Regions from separate parts of the Brevibacillus sp. NSP2.1 genome, predicted to be linked through region 3. Evidence: riboswitches for the same ligand, from Rfam matches in the RefSeq annotation. Region 3 holds a riboswitch; each other region holds the start of a gene.
The links. Region 3 has a riboswitch for S-adenosylmethionine ahead of mtnK (S-methyl-5-thioribose kinase). Riboswitches for the same ligand answer to the same signal wherever they lie in the genome.

Region 1: it holds a riboswitch for S-adenosylmethionine, as region 3 does, so the genes downstream of both, M655_RS10255 (aminotransferase class I/II-fold pyridoxal phosphate-dependent enzyme) here and mtnK (S-methyl-5-thioribose kinase) in region 3, are expected to answer to the same signal.
Region 2: it holds a riboswitch for S-adenosylmethionine, as region 3 does, so the genes downstream of both, M655_RS25960 (homocysteine synthase) here and mtnK (S-methyl-5-thioribose kinase) in region 3, are expected to answer to the same signal.
Region 4: it holds a riboswitch for S-adenosylmethionine, as region 3 does, so the genes downstream of both, M655_RS25885 (methionine ABC transporter ATP-binding protein) here and mtnK (S-methyl-5-thioribose kinase) in region 3, are expected to answer to the same signal.

The regions. Positions count from the first base shown of each region.
Region 1 covers NZ_CP048274.1:2,036,307-2,040,365, forward strand. The annotation lists gene M655_RS10240 (hypothetical protein) at 1-1,088, shown strand, start outside; gene M655_RS10245 (DUF5665 domain-containing protein) at 1,095-1,403, opposite strand; gene M655_RS10250 (pyridoxamine 5'-phosphate oxidase family protein) at 1,579-2,034, shown strand; SAM riboswitch class I at 2,124-2,249, shown strand; gene M655_RS10255 (aminotransferase class I/II-fold pyridoxal phosphate-dependent enzyme) at 2,345-3,508, shown strand; gene M655_RS10260 (trans-sulfuration enzyme family protein) at 3,505-4,059, shown strand, end outside.
Region 2 covers NZ_CP048274.1:5,270,974-5,275,032, forward strand. The annotation lists gene M655_RS25945 (SCO family protein) at 1-243, opposite strand, end outside; gene M655_RS25950 (rhodanese-like domain-containing protein) at 369-680, opposite strand; gene M655_RS25955 (hypothetical protein) at 991-1,179, shown strand; SAM riboswitch class I at 1,295-1,403, shown strand; gene M655_RS25960 (homocysteine synthase) at 1,493-2,797, shown strand; gene M655_RS25965 (ArsR/SmtB family transcription factor) at 3,032-4,059, shown strand, end outside.
Region 3 covers NZ_CP048274.1:1,063,008-1,067,066, reverse strand. The annotation lists gene M655_RS05175 (GNAT family N-acetyltransferase) at 1-25, opposite strand, end outside; gene mtnA (S-methyl-5-thioribose-1-phosphate isomerase) at 186-1,226, opposite strand; gene mtnK (S-methyl-5-thioribose kinase) at 1,223-2,452, opposite strand; SAM riboswitch class I at 2,633-2,778, opposite strand; gene M655_RS05160 (anti-sigma factor) at 2,871-4,059, opposite strand, start outside.
Region 4 covers NZ_CP048274.1:5,261,162-5,265,220, reverse strand. The annotation lists gene M655_RS25900 (LCP family protein) at 4-1,011, shown strand; gene M655_RS25895 (hypothetical protein) at 1,077-1,226, shown strand; gene M655_RS25890 (hypothetical protein) at 1,372-1,635, shown strand; SAM riboswitch class I at 1,741-1,858, shown strand; gene M655_RS25885 (methionine ABC transporter ATP-binding protein) at 1,958-2,971, shown strand; gene M655_RS25880 (methionine ABC transporter permease) at 2,972-3,637, shown strand; gene M655_RS25875 (MetQ/NlpA family ABC transporter substrate-binding protein) at 3,697-4,059, shown strand, end outside.

The DNA of each region.
Region 1 (4,059 bases), 970 kb from region 3:
GCATTTATCGCGACTATTACGGCGACATCTGGCTGGAAGTTCGCCGCACAGAGGCGGACGAGGAACTGGTCAGCGTGAGCGCGCAGACCGAAAACGGCAAGGTGTACATCAAAGGCATCGTGACGCCGGAAGTGACGAAAGTAGTCGTGACCAAGCCGAACGGCGACTTTATCGAGGCAGTGCCGACGAGCGAGCATTCGTTTACCGTCAGCTTTGCCGCGCCGGAAACAGATTCCGTCCAATACGTCACCGTACAGGCGTATGCCGGCAGTCTGTTGGCGGACAGTGAAAAAGTTAAGCTCATCCCGCAGGCTGACGAGGAAAAAAGCAGGCTGATCCACGCCTTTTCCGTGTACGACGCCAAAAAAGCCGAATGGCAGGTAAAAGGTGTCGTCAAGCACGGAGCGGACAAGGTCGTCGTCTCCTACAACGGCGTGAAACAGGAGACGAGCTTGAAGAAGCTGTGGGACGGGGTGGACAGCTTCAGCGTGACGGTCAAGGACGTGAAGGCGAAAGCCGCAAGCGACGAAGCGCTGGTCGAAATATATGAAGACGGGAAAAAAGTCGACTCCGACACGATCAAAGTCGATGTCGTCAACCCACCGGACAAAGACCCTGGCGCGGCCTATGCCATTGCCGGAACGGCAGTGCACGATTTGAAGAAAAAGTCCGTTCAACTGAAAGGCACCGTCAAGGGCTGGGACGAGAAGCAAAAAGCAAAGCTTGTCGTCGTCACCCCGGACGGCAAGAAAAAGGAGATCAAGCCAAACGACAAGGGCGAATACACCGTGACCTTTACCTACAAAAACCGCTCGTTTGCTGCGAAAACCGTCCATCTGGAACTGTACGCGAAAGACAAGCTGGTAAAGCAGGCGGACATCGCGCTGAGCACGAAAATTACCGCCGTGCCGAAGAAGGATGACGATAAGGACGACAAGGATAAAGACAAGCACCACTATCCAAACGGAAAAGCATACGGCTATTGGAAAAACTACGACGGCAAATGGAAAGATGGCGACAAAGATGACCGCGACGATGACCGCGACGACGACGATGACGACGACCGCGGCAAAAGAAGCGGCAAGTAGTCTCGTTTACGGCTGCTTGTAAGTCTGAACATACTCGACCAGCTCGCGGATGTAATCGCCGAGGATAGGGATCGAGAGAAACTGCGTCAAAAGCGAGCCGAGCAGCGCCAGCACGATCGCTGTTCCAATCGTCAAGCCAAGACCCCGGGCAAGCCCTGCGAGGAAATTGATCCAGAGCAGCTTGCGCGGGGCTGTGTAGTTTTGGATCACGTCTGCGAGCCGGATATCCTCCAAAAACATGGCGATTTTGTCCATGCGCTCGTTCATTTTCCGCACTTCCTGCAGCTCGTGGAGGACCTGGTCGATTTTGTGCATAAGCCGGTCTGTAGGCGTAGGTGCCACTTTTTCCAACCTCCTTATCCGGTACGGCTTTGTTTTTTACCAGTGTAGGGAAAAAAACAGGCAGAATCAAGGCGTGGAGGAAACGTTTGCCTAATGGCAGATGCGAGGGGTACAATAGACGTACTACCGTTTACGAGGAGGCATCCGAATGGCTGAAACCGTATCCCAAACCTTGTCGGAAGAACTGTTCGCGCTCCTGCAAAAAGAGCGATTTGTGACGCTCGGCACCGTCGATCACGAGACAGGAGCGCCATCGCTCAGCTCCTTGTCCTGGACATTGGCGGTGAACAGCGGACTCATCCGCTTTGCCGTGGATAACCGCTCGCGCATACTCGCCAATATTGCCAAAGAGCCGCAGGTCGTCCTGCATCTGATCGGGGCAGGCTCCTCTTTTGCGATCAACGGACGCGCCGCAGTGAAAGCCGAGCGGCTGGAGGGCGTTCCGCTGAAGCTGGCGCTGGTGGAGATCGCGATTGACTCCGTCCGAGACGTCATGTTTTACGGCTCGCGCATTTCCGTAGAACCGCAATACGAAAAGACGTACGACAAAAACGCGGCTGCGAAGCTGGACAACCAGGTCATGACTGCGCTGAAAAACGCCTAGTCAAGACGGCCGCACAACAGTGGAAAATCCTGTTGACAAAAAACCGCCGTATCCTTTAGTATTAGGTCATTCAAATTGAATAGCAAAACTTCTTATCCAGAGAGGCGGAGGGACTGGCCCGATGATGCCCGGCAACCAATCACCTGCATGTTCGTTCATGCGGGGAGATAATGGTGCTAATTCCTGCAGAGTTTTTTAACTCTGAAAGATGAGAAGGTCTTGCTTACGGTGACGTAAACAAAGCCTTCTTTCAGAGGAAAGGGGGCTTTTTTCATGCCCCTCGTACATCATTGGAGGGAGAGAGTTACGTATGAGACTGGAAACAAAATTGATTCAAGCAGGCGTAGGCAGAGATGAAAAAACAGGGGCGGTCAGCTTTCCTGTCTACTATGCCACCGCATATCGCCACCCGGCATTGGGGCAGAGCACAGGCTTTGACTATACACGCACGGCCAATCCGACCCGCACGGTTTTGGAAGAAGCCATCGCCGAGGCAGAATCGGGCGATGCGGGCTTTGCCTGCGCATCGGGAATGGCGGCGGTTCATACGGTCATGGGGCTGTTTTCCCAGGGAGATCATCTCATTGTGTCGCTCGATTTGTACGGAGGGACGTATCGCTTGTTTGAGCAGGTGCTTTCCCGCTACGGCCTGTCTTTTACGTACGTAGACTTGCGCGACCTGGAAGCGGTGCAAAACGCGCTGCGAGCCGAGACAAAGGCGATCTTCTTCGAGACGCCGACGAATCCGCTCATGCAGATTACCGATCTTCGCCAAATCGCCGGGCTGGCAAAGCAGCATGGACTTTTGACGATAGTCGACAACACGTTCATGACCCCTTATTGTCAACGCCCGCTGGAGCTTGGCGCAGATATCGTGTTGCACAGTGCGACGAAGTACTTGGGTGGCCACAACGATGTACTGGCCGGACTGATCGTGACAAAAGGCGAGGAGTTGTCGGAAAAAATCCGGTTTTTGCATAATTCCATCGGAGCGGTATTGGGTCCACAAGATAGCTGGCTGTTGGTACGCGGAATGAAGACATTGGCGCTGCGCATGGAAAGACATCAGACAAACGCGCTCGCGGTTGCAAAAAAGCTGCAGGAGCATCCGGCTGTCGCCGAAGTGTTTTACCCAGGGCTGCAAAAACACCCCGGGCATGCCATCCAGGCGAGCCAGGCAAGCGGTTATAGCGGTATGGTTTCATTCCGGGTACGGTCTGCGGAGCAGGTGGGCTTGTTTTTGCAAAATCTGCGCATCGTTTCTTTTGCGGAAAGCCTTGGCGGCGTCGAATCGTTGTGTACGTATCCGGCGACACAGACCCACGCTGACATTCCGCTGGAAGTACGGGAGTATGTCGGCGTTTGTGACCGATTGCTGAGGCTGTCGGTCGGGATTGAGCATCCGGAAGACTTGATCGCTGATCTGTTTCAGGCTTTGGACGCAAGTCTTGTCGTTGGGGGGGCTGCGCGATGAATTTCGCAACGAAGGTTTTGCATGGCTCTACTTGCATCGATCCGTTCACAGGGGCGTCGTCGGTTCCGATTTACCAGGCTTCCACGTTTCACCAGTTTGATCTCGACCAGCCAGGCACGTATGACTACGCCCGTTCCGGCAATCCGACCAGACACGCGCTGGAGGAAGCGATTGCCGCTCTCGAAGGCGGCGCGCGCGGCTTTGCTTTCTCGTCCGGCATGGCGGCGATCTCCAGCGTGTTCATGCTGTTTTCGGCTGGCGACCATATCGTAGTCGCGGAGGACGTGTACGGCGGCACCTTCCGCTTTTTGACCCGCGTGCTGTCGAGAATGGGCATTTCCGTTACGTTTGTCGATGCGACCCAGACAGAGGCCGTGCGGGAGGCGATTACTCCGGCGACCAAGGGAGTGTATCTGGAAACGCCGTCCAATCCGACGCTGAAAGTGACCGACATCGCGGCGGTGTCAGCCGTTGCGAAGGAGCACGGGCTGCTCGTCATTGTCGACAATACGTTTTTGACGCCGTACTATCAGCGGCCGCTGGAGCTGGGG
Region 2 (4,059 bases), 1.4 Mb from region 3:
AGGGCAGTTGGTGAACATGAACTCGACCAGCCGCACCTTGCCTTTGCCTTCCGAAAACGTAAACGAAGTGCCGTCACTGTTGTCCAACGTAAAATCGGCAATCGGCTTCATCACGGGAATCGGCTCTTTTGCCATGTATTTGTAGCCCAACACGCCTACAATCGCGAGGATAATCACGCCTGCGAGCACCGTAAACCAATGGCGCTGCAACGCGGATCCTTGTTGCTGTGCTCCCTCACTCACGATTTTCTTCCTCCCCTGCTTCTCTCATGCGTCCGCCGCTATACCGCGTAAAAGCGCATGTTTCTTTTTGTGTGGAAAACGTCTCGGCGTTGCCAGTGCGGTCGTGACCGTATGGACCGTACGGCTTACACTTCCTTCTCGCCAGGCCAAGCCAGCATGCCGCCGACCATATTGGCAGCGTCAAAGCCAAGCTCACACAAATATTCGGTCGCTCTGTGGCTGCGCGCACCGCTGCGGCACACCATGACGACCGGGATCTCCTTGTCCAGCTCGTCGATGCGATGCGGCAAAAAGCCGAGCGGAATCAGCTTGGCTTCTTTGATATGGCCTTCGTTCCACTCCTCCACCTCACGCACGTCAATCACCTGAAGCTTTTCGTTGGCCGCGAGCTTTTCCAGCAGCTCCTGCGGGGTAATTTCCTTCACGCCATGGCTCATCGCGTATGTTCCTCCTATATGTACAATCGTTTGGTCGTTTTCTGCCACTCCCATCATATCATAGGGCCATGCCATTTTCTAACGACGCGGGCGGCGAAAGCGCGGAGATATAGGGACAAATTTGTGACAGTGTGAGGGTGGGTTTGTTTTTGGACAGGGAGATGGTTGGTCGGTACAGGCGGGTGACACATTTACAAAAATAACCATTCTATATATGAAGACTACTATACAAAACAGCATTCTCTTTTTGGTTTGGAAAAAGGCGGGTGCAAAGAAACGCAGAGCACCCTTGGAAAAGGAGGTAGTTTATATGGTGTACGTACTGGGAATTGCTGCTGTTTGTACGCTATTTGCCGTTCTTTTGTATGTGAAAAAAGGAAAAGCCGCGCCTGGAATCAGCCACGCCTCAAGGAGTGCGGGGCATCAGCCTGCAAACCACGTCAACAAGGCGTATCACACAGGTACTTTGGACGTCATGGGAAACAGCATGAACGGGTGAGCATGAACAAATCTCTCAACGCCTCAATCCCACCAAATCCAACCTGATAACTCATTATTGATTATTGACAGCGAAGTGTGGTTTTTCATACAATTATGACAACAACTGAAGCAACAGTTCATCAAGAGCGGTGGAGGGACAGGCCCTGTGAAACCCGGCAACCAGCAAGCGTGCCTTGCGCGGTGCTAATTCCTGCAGAATCCATAGATTCTGAGAGATGAGTGCACACCCGTGTATAGCCGGAGCCTTCTTCTCCTCAGAGGAATGCTCCGTTTTTTTATCCCTAATCCCCATATATAAAGGAGAGATAAGCATGTCTGACCAGCAACAATGGAAACCGGAAACCCTCGCTGTACATGGTGGACAAGAAGTAGATCCCGTAACAGGCTCGCGCGCCGTTCCGATCTATCAGACGACTTCCTACGTCTTCCGCGACACGGAGCACGCCGCCAACCTGTTTGGCTTAAAAGAGTTCGGCAACATTTACACCCGCATCATGAATCCGACCCAGGACGCCTTTGAAAAGCGCGTGGCACTCCTAGAAGGCGGCGTCGGTGCTCTGGCAACTTCCTCTGGTCAGGCAGCGATCACCTTTTCCATTTTGAACATCGCCCAAGCCGGGGATGAAATTGTCGCATCCAGCAGCTTGTACGGCGGTACGTACAACCTTTTTGCGCACACTTTGCCGCGTCTTGGCATCAAGGTTCACTTTGTCGATCAGTCCAATCCGGAAAACTTCCGGGCGTTCATCAATGAGAAAACAAAGGCGCTCTTTTGCGAGACGATCGGCAACCCTCGCATTGACGTGGCGGACTTGCAGGCAATCGCTGACATCGCGCACGAAAACGGCGTGCCGCTGATCGTGGACAACACGTTCGCTTCGCCGATCCTGTGCCGTCCATTCGAGCATGGCGCAGACATCGTCGTCCACTCCACGACCAAGTTCATCGGCGGGCACGGCACAGCGATCGGCGGCATCATCGTCGATTCCGGCAAGTTCGACTGGAACAACGGCAAATTCCCGGGCCTGACGACACCAGACCCGAGCTACCACGGCGTCGTCTATACGGAAGCAGTCGGACCGCTCGCCTACATCATCAAGGCGCGCGTCCAACTGCAGCGCGACATCGGCGCAGCCGTGGCCCCGATCAACTCCTTCCTGTTCCTGCAAGGTCTGGAGACGCTGCACCTGCGCATGGAACGCCACAGCCAGAACGCCCTGGCCGTAGCCCAATTCCTCGCCGCGCATCCAGCGGTCGAGTGGGTCAGCTACCCTGGCCTGGAAGGTGACGCCAACTACGCGCTGGCACAAAAATATTTGCCAAAAGGCGCTGGCGCCATCCTCACCTTTGGCATTCGCGGCGGCGTGAAGGCAGGCAAAACACTGATTGAATCCGTGAAGCTGTTCTCGCACCTGGCCAACGTGGGCGATTCCAAGTCGCTCGTCATCCATCCGGCCAGCACGACGCACCAGCAGATGAATGAGGAAGAACAGGCGGCTGCCGGGGTCACGCCAGGGCTGATCCGACTGTCGGTGGGCACAGAGGCGATCGACGACATCATCGGCGATCTGGAGCAGGCATTGCAACGCGCCGTTCAACCTTCTACTGTCAACTAAGTTTGCTTTTGTCTCGTAAAAAGTGGCACGCAACTCTCGCGGGAGAGGCGTGCCGCTTTTCTTTTTTCGGGTGCTGTCTTCTGCTTGCTGCTTTCAGGCGCTCGCCCCTCTTCCTGCCACACTCAACGATTCTGGTTCGAAATCCATCTAACCAGTCATACGAAAAATATTGAATTTACAATTCAAAACATTTAGAATGAGACGTACTACAAATACTGGAAGGATGATCCCCTCTTGAAAGTATGGAACATCGGGAGCGAACGCACGACCTACGAGGTGCAATTCGCCTTTTCGCCGCTTTTTGAAGCAGCGCTGGGCATCGCCGTTGCCACTTACGAGCAGATTCATCACACGCTGGAGCAGCCGCCCGCCCACTGGCGCGAGCTAATCGAGGCGCTGCCTCCTGCTGTCCAGCGCGAGGTCGCTTACGCCAAGGCGCACAACACATGGAAGACGCTTTTGCATCTGCTTCACCAGTACCGCCAGCAGCCTTTTGCCGAGCTGAAGTCGTTTCTTGGCTACGTCAGGCAGTTGCCAGAGGAAGAGCTGCGCTACCAGGCACTGCCTTTTTTGGGCGAAGCGCAGCAAGCTTCCCGGCGAAAAGCCGCGCAAGGAAGCAGCGCCGATCGCGAACTGTTGCAGGCGGCCTGTCGCAGCCATCTCTTTTTCGAACGGTACATCGCCCATATTACTTCGGTGGACGCGGAGGAATTGCGCCAGCACCTGCTCGTGCTGATGGAAGGCTGGTATCAGGCGCACATCGAGCCGCAGGAGGAGCGCATCTGCCGCATGCTCGAACGGGAGATTGCCCAAAAGCGCGGCATGCAAGAAAAGCTCGACCCGGAAGCGCTGGTGGAATGGGCGACTGGAGCAAGCTATCCGCCTGAGCCGACTGTCACCCGCGTCCTGCTGATTCCGCAGGCGGTCTATCGCCCCTGGACGGTGCAGGCCGATGACGCAGGCTGCAAAATTTTTTACTACCCGGTTGCCGATGAAAACTTGCGCGAGCAAATCGACCCGTATCAGCCGCCGCAGACGCTGGTCCAATCCTTCAAGGCGCTCGGAGACGAGCAGCGGCTCCGCATGGCGAAAATGCTCGCAAAACAGGAGCTGACGCTGCAAGAACTGACAGAAGCGCTCCAGATGGCCAAATCGACGGTGCATCATCACTTGTCGATGCTGCGCTCCGCCCGGCTGGTCGAGACGAGCGGAACCCGCTATCGCCTGCGCAGCCAAGCTCTCTCGCAACTCCCGCTGCTACT
Region 3 (4,059 bases):
CCTCATTAATCGGTATCCTTCTCATGCAAAAGCCCTCCTTATATTATGTAGATGCAGCGACTAAAGACTGGCAAACGACTGCTTACGCTCGATTATGCGACCGGAGCCATTGTTTGGCAAGCGGCAGGGACGCTTCTTGCGCAAAAAGCGCCCGCCAGCGAACTGGCAGACGCTCATGAGCGTGATTATTGTTTGCTTTTCGCAATCTCTTCCGGTTTGAAAATGCCCGTCTCGGTGACAATCGCCGTAATGTATTGGGCAGGCGTCACATCGAACGCCGGATTGTACACTTTGATGTCGTCAGGTGCTACCTGTTTGCCCAGGCCGTGCGTGATCTCCTCGGCCGGACGCTCCTCAATCGGAATGTCCGCGCCTGTCGGTGTTGCCAGGTCGACTGAGGACAGGGGAGCTGCCACGTAAAAAGGAATGCCGTGCGCCTTTGCCAAAACCGCTACCCCGTAGGTGCCGATCTTGTTGGCGACATCGCCGTTGGCCGCCACGCGGTCCGTTCCGACGACGACCGCCTGCACTTTGCCCTGCGACATCACCATCGCCGCCATGTTGTCGCAGATCAGCGTGACGTCGATGCCCGCCTGCTGCAATTCATACGCGGTCAGGCGAGCGCCTTGCAAGACGGGACGCGTCTCGTCTGCATATACTTTCAGATTCCAGCCGCGTTCCTTGGCCAAATAAAAGGGAGCCGTAGCCGTTCCGTACGCTGCCGTCGCCAGCGCCCCCGGATTACAGTGCGTGAGAACGCCCATGCCGTCTTGCAGCAGCGTGAGCAGATGCTCTCCGATCGTCCGGCACACCTCGGCGTCTTCCTTTTGAATCGCCAGCGCTTCGTCAAGCACAGCGGCTTTCAGCTCTGCGATTGGCAGGGCAGCGTCTTTTTTCACGCGCGCCTTGATCCGGTCGAGCGCCCAGAACAGGTTGACAGCGGTAGGGCGGGATGTGCCCAGGTAGTCTGCCTGACGGTTCAACTCCTGCCAAAACGCTTCGTACGTCTGTGCCTCGCTGCCGCGAATCCCCAGGTACAATCCATATGCTGCGGCCATGCCGATTGCCGGCGCGCCGCGCACTTCCAGGCGGCGAATGGAGCCCCATACTTCTTCTGCGGTCGTCAGCCGCAAGTAAATCGTCTCTACTGGCAAACGCGTCTGGTCAAGCAAGACGAGCGCGTCGTCTTCCCACTTGACTGGCGTTGTTTGTGTACTGGTTGTCATACTGTCGTTGCCTCCTGATAGTAGCGTGCGGTTACCTGGCGGACGATGTCCGTGATGTCTGTCGATTCGTCGACGTTGCTGCGGCCGAGAATCAGCGCTTCTCCGATCGCCAGCGCCAGTCGCTCGGCTTCTGCCCGTTTTTCATCGTCTGCGATGGTGTTCAGATCAGCCACTCCCGCAAGCCCGATCACGCGGCGCAAAATTTTGCAGCCGGCATAGCCCGCCGTGTCCTGAATCAGTCGCTTCACGTAGCTTTGCCACAAGCCTTCGACGTGAGCGCTGCGCTCTTTTGCCTGTTTGTGCCAGAGCTGAACGAACTGGGAAACGAATTCGTTCCAGACATCTTCCACCGTTTCCAGTAAGTATTCGCGGTACGAGTCGCGTTCTCCTGGGTCTTCTTGCAATCCGTGTTGACCTGCGTAGTTGAGCAGCAGGTTGGCGATGACCGCGCCGATGTCAAAGCCGATTGGCCCGTAGTAGGCAAATTCCGGGTCGATCGCTTTCAGGCTCGTCTCGGTGATGAAAATGCTGCCCGTGTGCAAGTCGCCGTGCAGCAGCGCTTCTGCGCGCGTGAGGAAGTCGTATTTCAGCTTGGCGATCTCCAGCTTGAGCGGCTTGTTGTTCCAGATCGCTTCCACTTCCCGGCGAATCAGCGGGTTGAAGTCGTTGGTCGGCGCATTTTCGTACGGATCGGTAAAGACGAGATCTTCTGTGATTTTGCACAATTCCGGATTTATGAATGTTCCGACGAGCGCTTTTTTGTCGTACGGATGCGCGCCCAAATCCGATGTGTAGAACAAGGTGTGCGCGAGAAAACGGCCGATCTGCTTCGGAAAAAGCGGATAGCGCTTGCCCTCAATCAAGCCTTTGCGCATGATGATGTGGTCGCCTACGTTTTCCATCACCGTCAGGGCCAGCTCCTGATCGAAGTGGTACACTTCCGGCACCAGGTCCGGTACGTATTTGTGCTGGATGCGAAGCGCTTCGCTCTCGATCCGGGCGCGGTCGATGGTCAGCGGCCACGACTCGCCCACGACTCTCGCAAACGGCAGCGCCTGCTTCACGATCACTTTTTTTCCGGTAGCCGACTCCTGAATATCGAACACCAGATTCAGGTTCCCGTCCCCGATTTCGCGGCTGGTCAGCTCGGCCCCCTCTGTAAACAGACCCGGCAAGCCTTTTACGTACTCTACTGCTTCCTGTTCAGTCAATGCGCGGTATGCCATGATTGATTACTCCCCTCGTTAAGTAGTTTCTCTCTATCTGTAGCGGACTGGTCATATCCCCCAGCCTTGCGGTCAAACGGTGTCATGCGGCCATCGGCGTTCGTGCTGTGACATACAAAAAGACCTCTTTTCCGAAGAAAAGAGGTCGCTGTCGTCACGTACAAATAACGTGTCATGTCCCCCTTATCTTCCAGACCACTTTTGTTTCTGCAGGAATTAGCACCGTGCACGTCGCTTTTTGCTTCAATCGCTGCTCGCGTTGAAATCGCGTCGTGTCGGTTGCCGGGTATCATCGGGCCAGTCCCTCCACCTTCTCTGGATAAGGTATCCAAACGTATGCGGTTTTGATTTAGTTTGAATCATACAACCTGCGGTTCCACGATGTCAACACTCTTTTTTTGCAAAAACGGCTCGCCTTCTACCAGCTATTCTGCGTCCCCGAGGCGGCGGGGCGCTCCCAGTTCCACCAGTCGATTTTGCCGACAAACGCGGCGGTAATTGACTTTTCCTCCTTGAGCCTGAGCAGCTCCTTCGTCGGCCCGGTCAGGACGGCGCCGTAGATGCGCACGCCTTTTTCCTGCAAATAGCGATAGCGCTCCTCGAGTTGCGGATTGCCGCCCGAAAGCAGCGCGTAGCCCATATCGCGCGCCAAGCTTTTTTGCTCGGTCAAATACTTCATCTCGCCCATGAAGGCGGCCATTCGCCGCTCGCCTTCTCCGTTCACCTGAATCGGCGCGGTTCCGTAATCCAGCTCCCGCTCGGCAAAGCCCCAGACCTCCCCCGGGCCGAGTAGCAGATTGCCGGCTTCCCCGTCAACTTGTTTCACCTCCACGCCAGTGTCGACGGCAAACCAGACCGTCTCCTGGTTGTAGCTGCTGACATGGCGGGAAACCAGCTCGACATACTGCTCATACGTCAGGAAGCTGTCAAACGAGATCGCCAGTTGGGAAACCGTTCCTTCCGGCAGCTTTTCCAGCGTCGTCCAGGCAGGCGTGCGCAAAAAGGACGTGTCTTCTTCCGGTTCTCCGGCCGATAGCGGATAGCGGAAAAACAGCTTTTGCTCCCTGCCGCCCCCTGTCCACTCCGGTCTGGCGCTCACGTTCCACAGCACATTCGTGCTCCGAAAGCGGCCAGCGCTTTTGGCCTCGTTGCCAACCTGCTCTCGCAGCTCCATGTCGATGCTGCCGTACAACAGCCCCACCTGCGAGCCGCTGCTGCCCACGCTCACGCCAGGCTGGGTAAAATTGACCATGTCCCGTGCCACCCGGAACAAATCGTCATGCATCAGCGTCCCCACCCAGCCGTTTACGAACAGCAAGAGCACACCCGCGAGGCAAGGAATCGCGAAGGCATAGAAGGAGGTCGTCAGCCTGTTTTTCCACTTTCCCCGTCGGACGATCGCCCGTTGTCTTGCTTCCGAAAGCCCTGGCGCAGCCTCCTGCTTGCCGTCTGTCCCTTGTTCTTCCCCGAGCAATAGCCGTTCCAGCCGCTTCCCGTACTCTTCGTCGTCTGCCAGTTCCTCGCCCAGCCGTTTCGCTTCCTCTCCCGTCAAATCCCCTCTCAGGTAAGCAAGCAGTTTTTGCTCGCGGTCATCCCCGTTTTGGTTC
Region 4 (4,059 bases), 1.4 Mb from region 3:
TTTATGCGAATGTGGAAACGGGTGTTGCTCCTGATGTTTGTCGCGATTGCCGCGACAGCAGGTTATTACGGATACTCTTTTTATCAGTTTGCTCACAATATTCAAGAGCCGAATGTCATTCGGCCAGCCCCGCCGGATGGCGGTGCCGCGACGAAAGCGGCGGAGATTCCGGAATGGGATGGCGAAGAGCGGGTGAACATCCTGTTGATGGGGGTGGACCGCAGGGGAATGAAAAATAACGGGCTCCCCCGTTCGGACTCGATGATGCTCGTCAGTATCGACCCGGCCTCCAAGCGCTACGACGTATTTTCCATTTTGCGCGACACGTACGTAGACATTCCGGGGAACGGCAGCTCGCGCATCAACTCGGCGATCGTGGAGGGCGGACCGGAACTGGCGATGAAGACCGTCAGCCAGTTTACAGGGCTTCCGGTGGACCGCTACGTCATCACCGACTTTGAAGGCTTCAAGGCTTTGATTGACTCTGTCGGTGGTGTCGAGATTGATGTGGAAAAAAATATGTACTATCACGACCCGACCGATAAAGGCATCTACGACATCAATTTGAAAAAGGGACTGCAGCAACTGGATGGCAACAAGGCTCTGCAATACGTTCGTTTTCGCCATGACGCCACATCGGACTACACGCGCACAGAGCGTCAGCGCAAGCTGCTGACGGCTGTGGTGAGCCAGATGAAGAGCGGCACGACCTTGATTCAATTGCCGTCCATCCTGAAAGAAGTGACGCCGTATATCCAGACGAATATCAGTTCCATGGATATGCTGAGGCTGTCTGCGCTTGGGCTGAAATTAAACACCGCGGAGCCAGGCAACTACCAATTGCCGCCAATGGGGATGTTCCGCGAATCCCATCGGGCAGGCGCGGTGCTCATTCCGGATGTCGACCAGATCCAGTCTTTTATCAAGGAAAAGCTGGAACCGCCAGCAGAAGAAGCGGTTTCGCAAACGAATAGCACGACCGATAGCAACGAAAACAGCACGCCAAATTGAGCGTGCTGTTTTTTTGTGTTTTCGGGCAGACTAACCATGATTTGCTATGTATGGGGGTGAGGGGAATGGACCAGGAGATTGCGCGTAAATGGTTTTCCCATACAGGGGACTTGCGAACGGAACATATCGACGAGCCGGACGGCCGCATGCGGCTGTATTTTTTGACCAGCATGGCGGATGCCAAGTCGTTTACAGCGAGCTCATCCCGAAGCTGAGAGAAATTTGTCTGGCTGAGGCAAGCATAGGGGAAGTGGAGCGGCAGCTCGGGGGAGCCGGGAGCAATCGGGTCTATCACACCCAGGAGGCGATTCAGCGCCTGCTCGAAGGCTATCGCCCAAGGAAGCGTTTCTCATCAAGCTCGTGCACGGGAAATTCCGGATTGGCAGCTACGACACGTCCGTCCCGGCGCAAATTTTCGGGAAGACCGACAAGAACCGCGGCAATCCCAAGGATATGGTGCACCTTGCTTTTGACACGATTTCCAGCAACGCCCGAATCAAGCTGGAGCAAGTATCGCCGCCGGTGTTCGATATTCGCATACGCTTGAAGGCGAGAATCCTTGAGAAAGCGACGTTTCATTTTCACGTCAATGCCACCATCATTCGCAACGGAGTAATGGATTAAAAAAGTTTTTCCTGTGATTGCTATTGACGGGATATTTTCAAAAAGGATATAATCCGGTTTGTATCATGAAAATATGAAAAACGAACATAATATACGTGGAAATCTTTCTTATCAAGAGAGGCGGAGGGACAGGCCCGATGAAGCCCGGCAACCGGTTCATTTTTTGAAATGGACGTCGCGGTGCCAATTCCTACAAGATTGGTTGGATCTTGATAGATGAGAAGGGTGGATGCGAACGTATACATGCGTTGCAGCCCCTTTTTCGTTTATGAAAAAGGGGTTTTTACGTTTTTCACAAGGATTTTGCTGGGAGGTGGATGCGTTGATTCAATTGAAAAATTTGCATAAAAGCTATCAAGTGCAGGGCAAGACGATTCCGGCGTTGCTCGGGATTGATCTTTCTATAGATAAAGGGGAAATTTACGGGATTATCGGCCATTCCGGGGCGGGGAAAAGTACCTTGATCCGCTGCATCAACCTGCTGGAGCGCCCTACGTCGGGACAAGTCATCGTCGATGGGGTCGACCTGACCAAGCTCGACGACGTCAAGCTGCAGGAAAAGCGCCGCGAGATCGGGATGATTTTCCAGCACTTCAACCTGCTGTCCTCGTCCACCGTCGGGGAAAATGTCGCGTTTCCGCTCAAGCTGGCCAAGCGTCCGAAGGCGGAGATTCAGAAAAAAGTGGACGATCTGCTCAAGCTGGTAGGGCTGGAAGCGCACCGGGACAAATACCCGTCCCAGTTGTCCGGCGGCCAGAAGCAGCGCGTCGGCATCGCACGGGCGCTGGCAAACGATCCGAAAGTGCTGCTGTGTGACGAAGCGACCTCGGCGCTCGATCCGCAGACGACCAACTCGATTTTGGCGCTGCTTTTGGACATCAACCGCAAGCTGGGATTGACCATCGTGCTGATTACGCACGAGATGCACGTCATCCGCTCCATTTGCGACCGCGTAGGCGTGATCGACGGCGGAAAAATCGTCGAGTCGGGCGAGGTGCTGGACGTGTTTCTCAAGCCGCAGCATCCGACTACGCAGGAATTTGTCGAGCAGGTGGCAGATTCCACCGAGCTGCGCGAAGCTGTCGCGCACGAAAAAGCAGCGGGGAACCGCACGATTGCGCGCGTCACCTTCCTGGGAGAAAAGACGTACCAGCCGATTTTGTTCCAGACGATGCAGGAGACAGGCACAGTATTCAGCATTTTGCAGGGAACGATTTCCCGCATGAAGGATACGCCGTACGGCCAACTGGTCGTCGAACTGGAAGGCGATGTCCGTCAAAACGAAAAAACCATCGAGACGTTGCGTCAGCGTGGTTTGGAAGTAGAGGTGATATAGATGGACTGGACAATGGAAAATGTGGATTGGTCGGAGATCGCTGAGGGTACACTAGACACACTGACGATGCTGGGTTTCTCCACGTTGTTTACGATCCTGATCGGCTTGCCGCTGGGAATCATTTTATTCCTTACTTCACGTGGACAGTTGCTGCAAAACAAGGCGTTTTACTCGGTTGCTTCATTCATCGTCAACGTATTGCGTTCCGTGCCGTTCATCATTCTGATGATCTTGCTGATTCCGGTCACGAAACTGATCGTCGGCACTTCGCTCGGCGTACTCGGAGCGATTCCGCCGCTCGTGATCGGGGCCGCCCCGTTTTTTGCGCGGCTGGTGGAAACCTCTCTGCGCGAGGTAGATCGCGGAGTCATTGAGGCCGCCCAGTCGATGGGGGCGTCCAATTGGCAAATCATCTGGAACGTCCTGCTGCCAGAGTCTCGTCCGGGACTGGTGGCCGGAATTACGATTACGACCGTTGCGCTCGTGTCCTACACGGCCATGTCCGGGGTAATCGGCGGCGGCGGTCTGGGCGACTTGGCTATCCGTTACGGTTATCAGCGCTTCCAGACCGATGTCATGATTGTCACTGTCGTCATTTTGCTCGTGTTGGTGCAGATCTTACAGTCGCTGGGTGATCGCCTGGTATTGCGTTTCAGCCGCAAGTAAGGTCTTTCCCATAGAAGTTTGCAAGTACAAAGATCAAAAAAAGTAGGGGGAAATCATTTATGAAAAAGCTAGTCGTATCTGTACTTTCTACCGTATTGGCATTTTCTTTGGCAGCGTGCGGAGGCAAAACGGAGACTGCTCCAGCTCCAGCCGAAGGCGGCGCACAAGGCGGACAACAAGAAGTGACATTGAAAGTAGGCGCTTCTCCGGTTCCACACGCAGCAATCCTGAAGCACATCGCACCAAAACTGAAAGAACAAGGCGTAAACCTGGAAGTACAAGAGTTCACCGACTACGTACAACCAAACGTACAGCTCAACGAAAAACAACTCGACGCAAACTTCTTCCAGCACAAGCCTTACCTGGAAGACTTCAATAAAGGACAAAACATGGATCTGCAACCTGTAGTTGCGGTTCACATC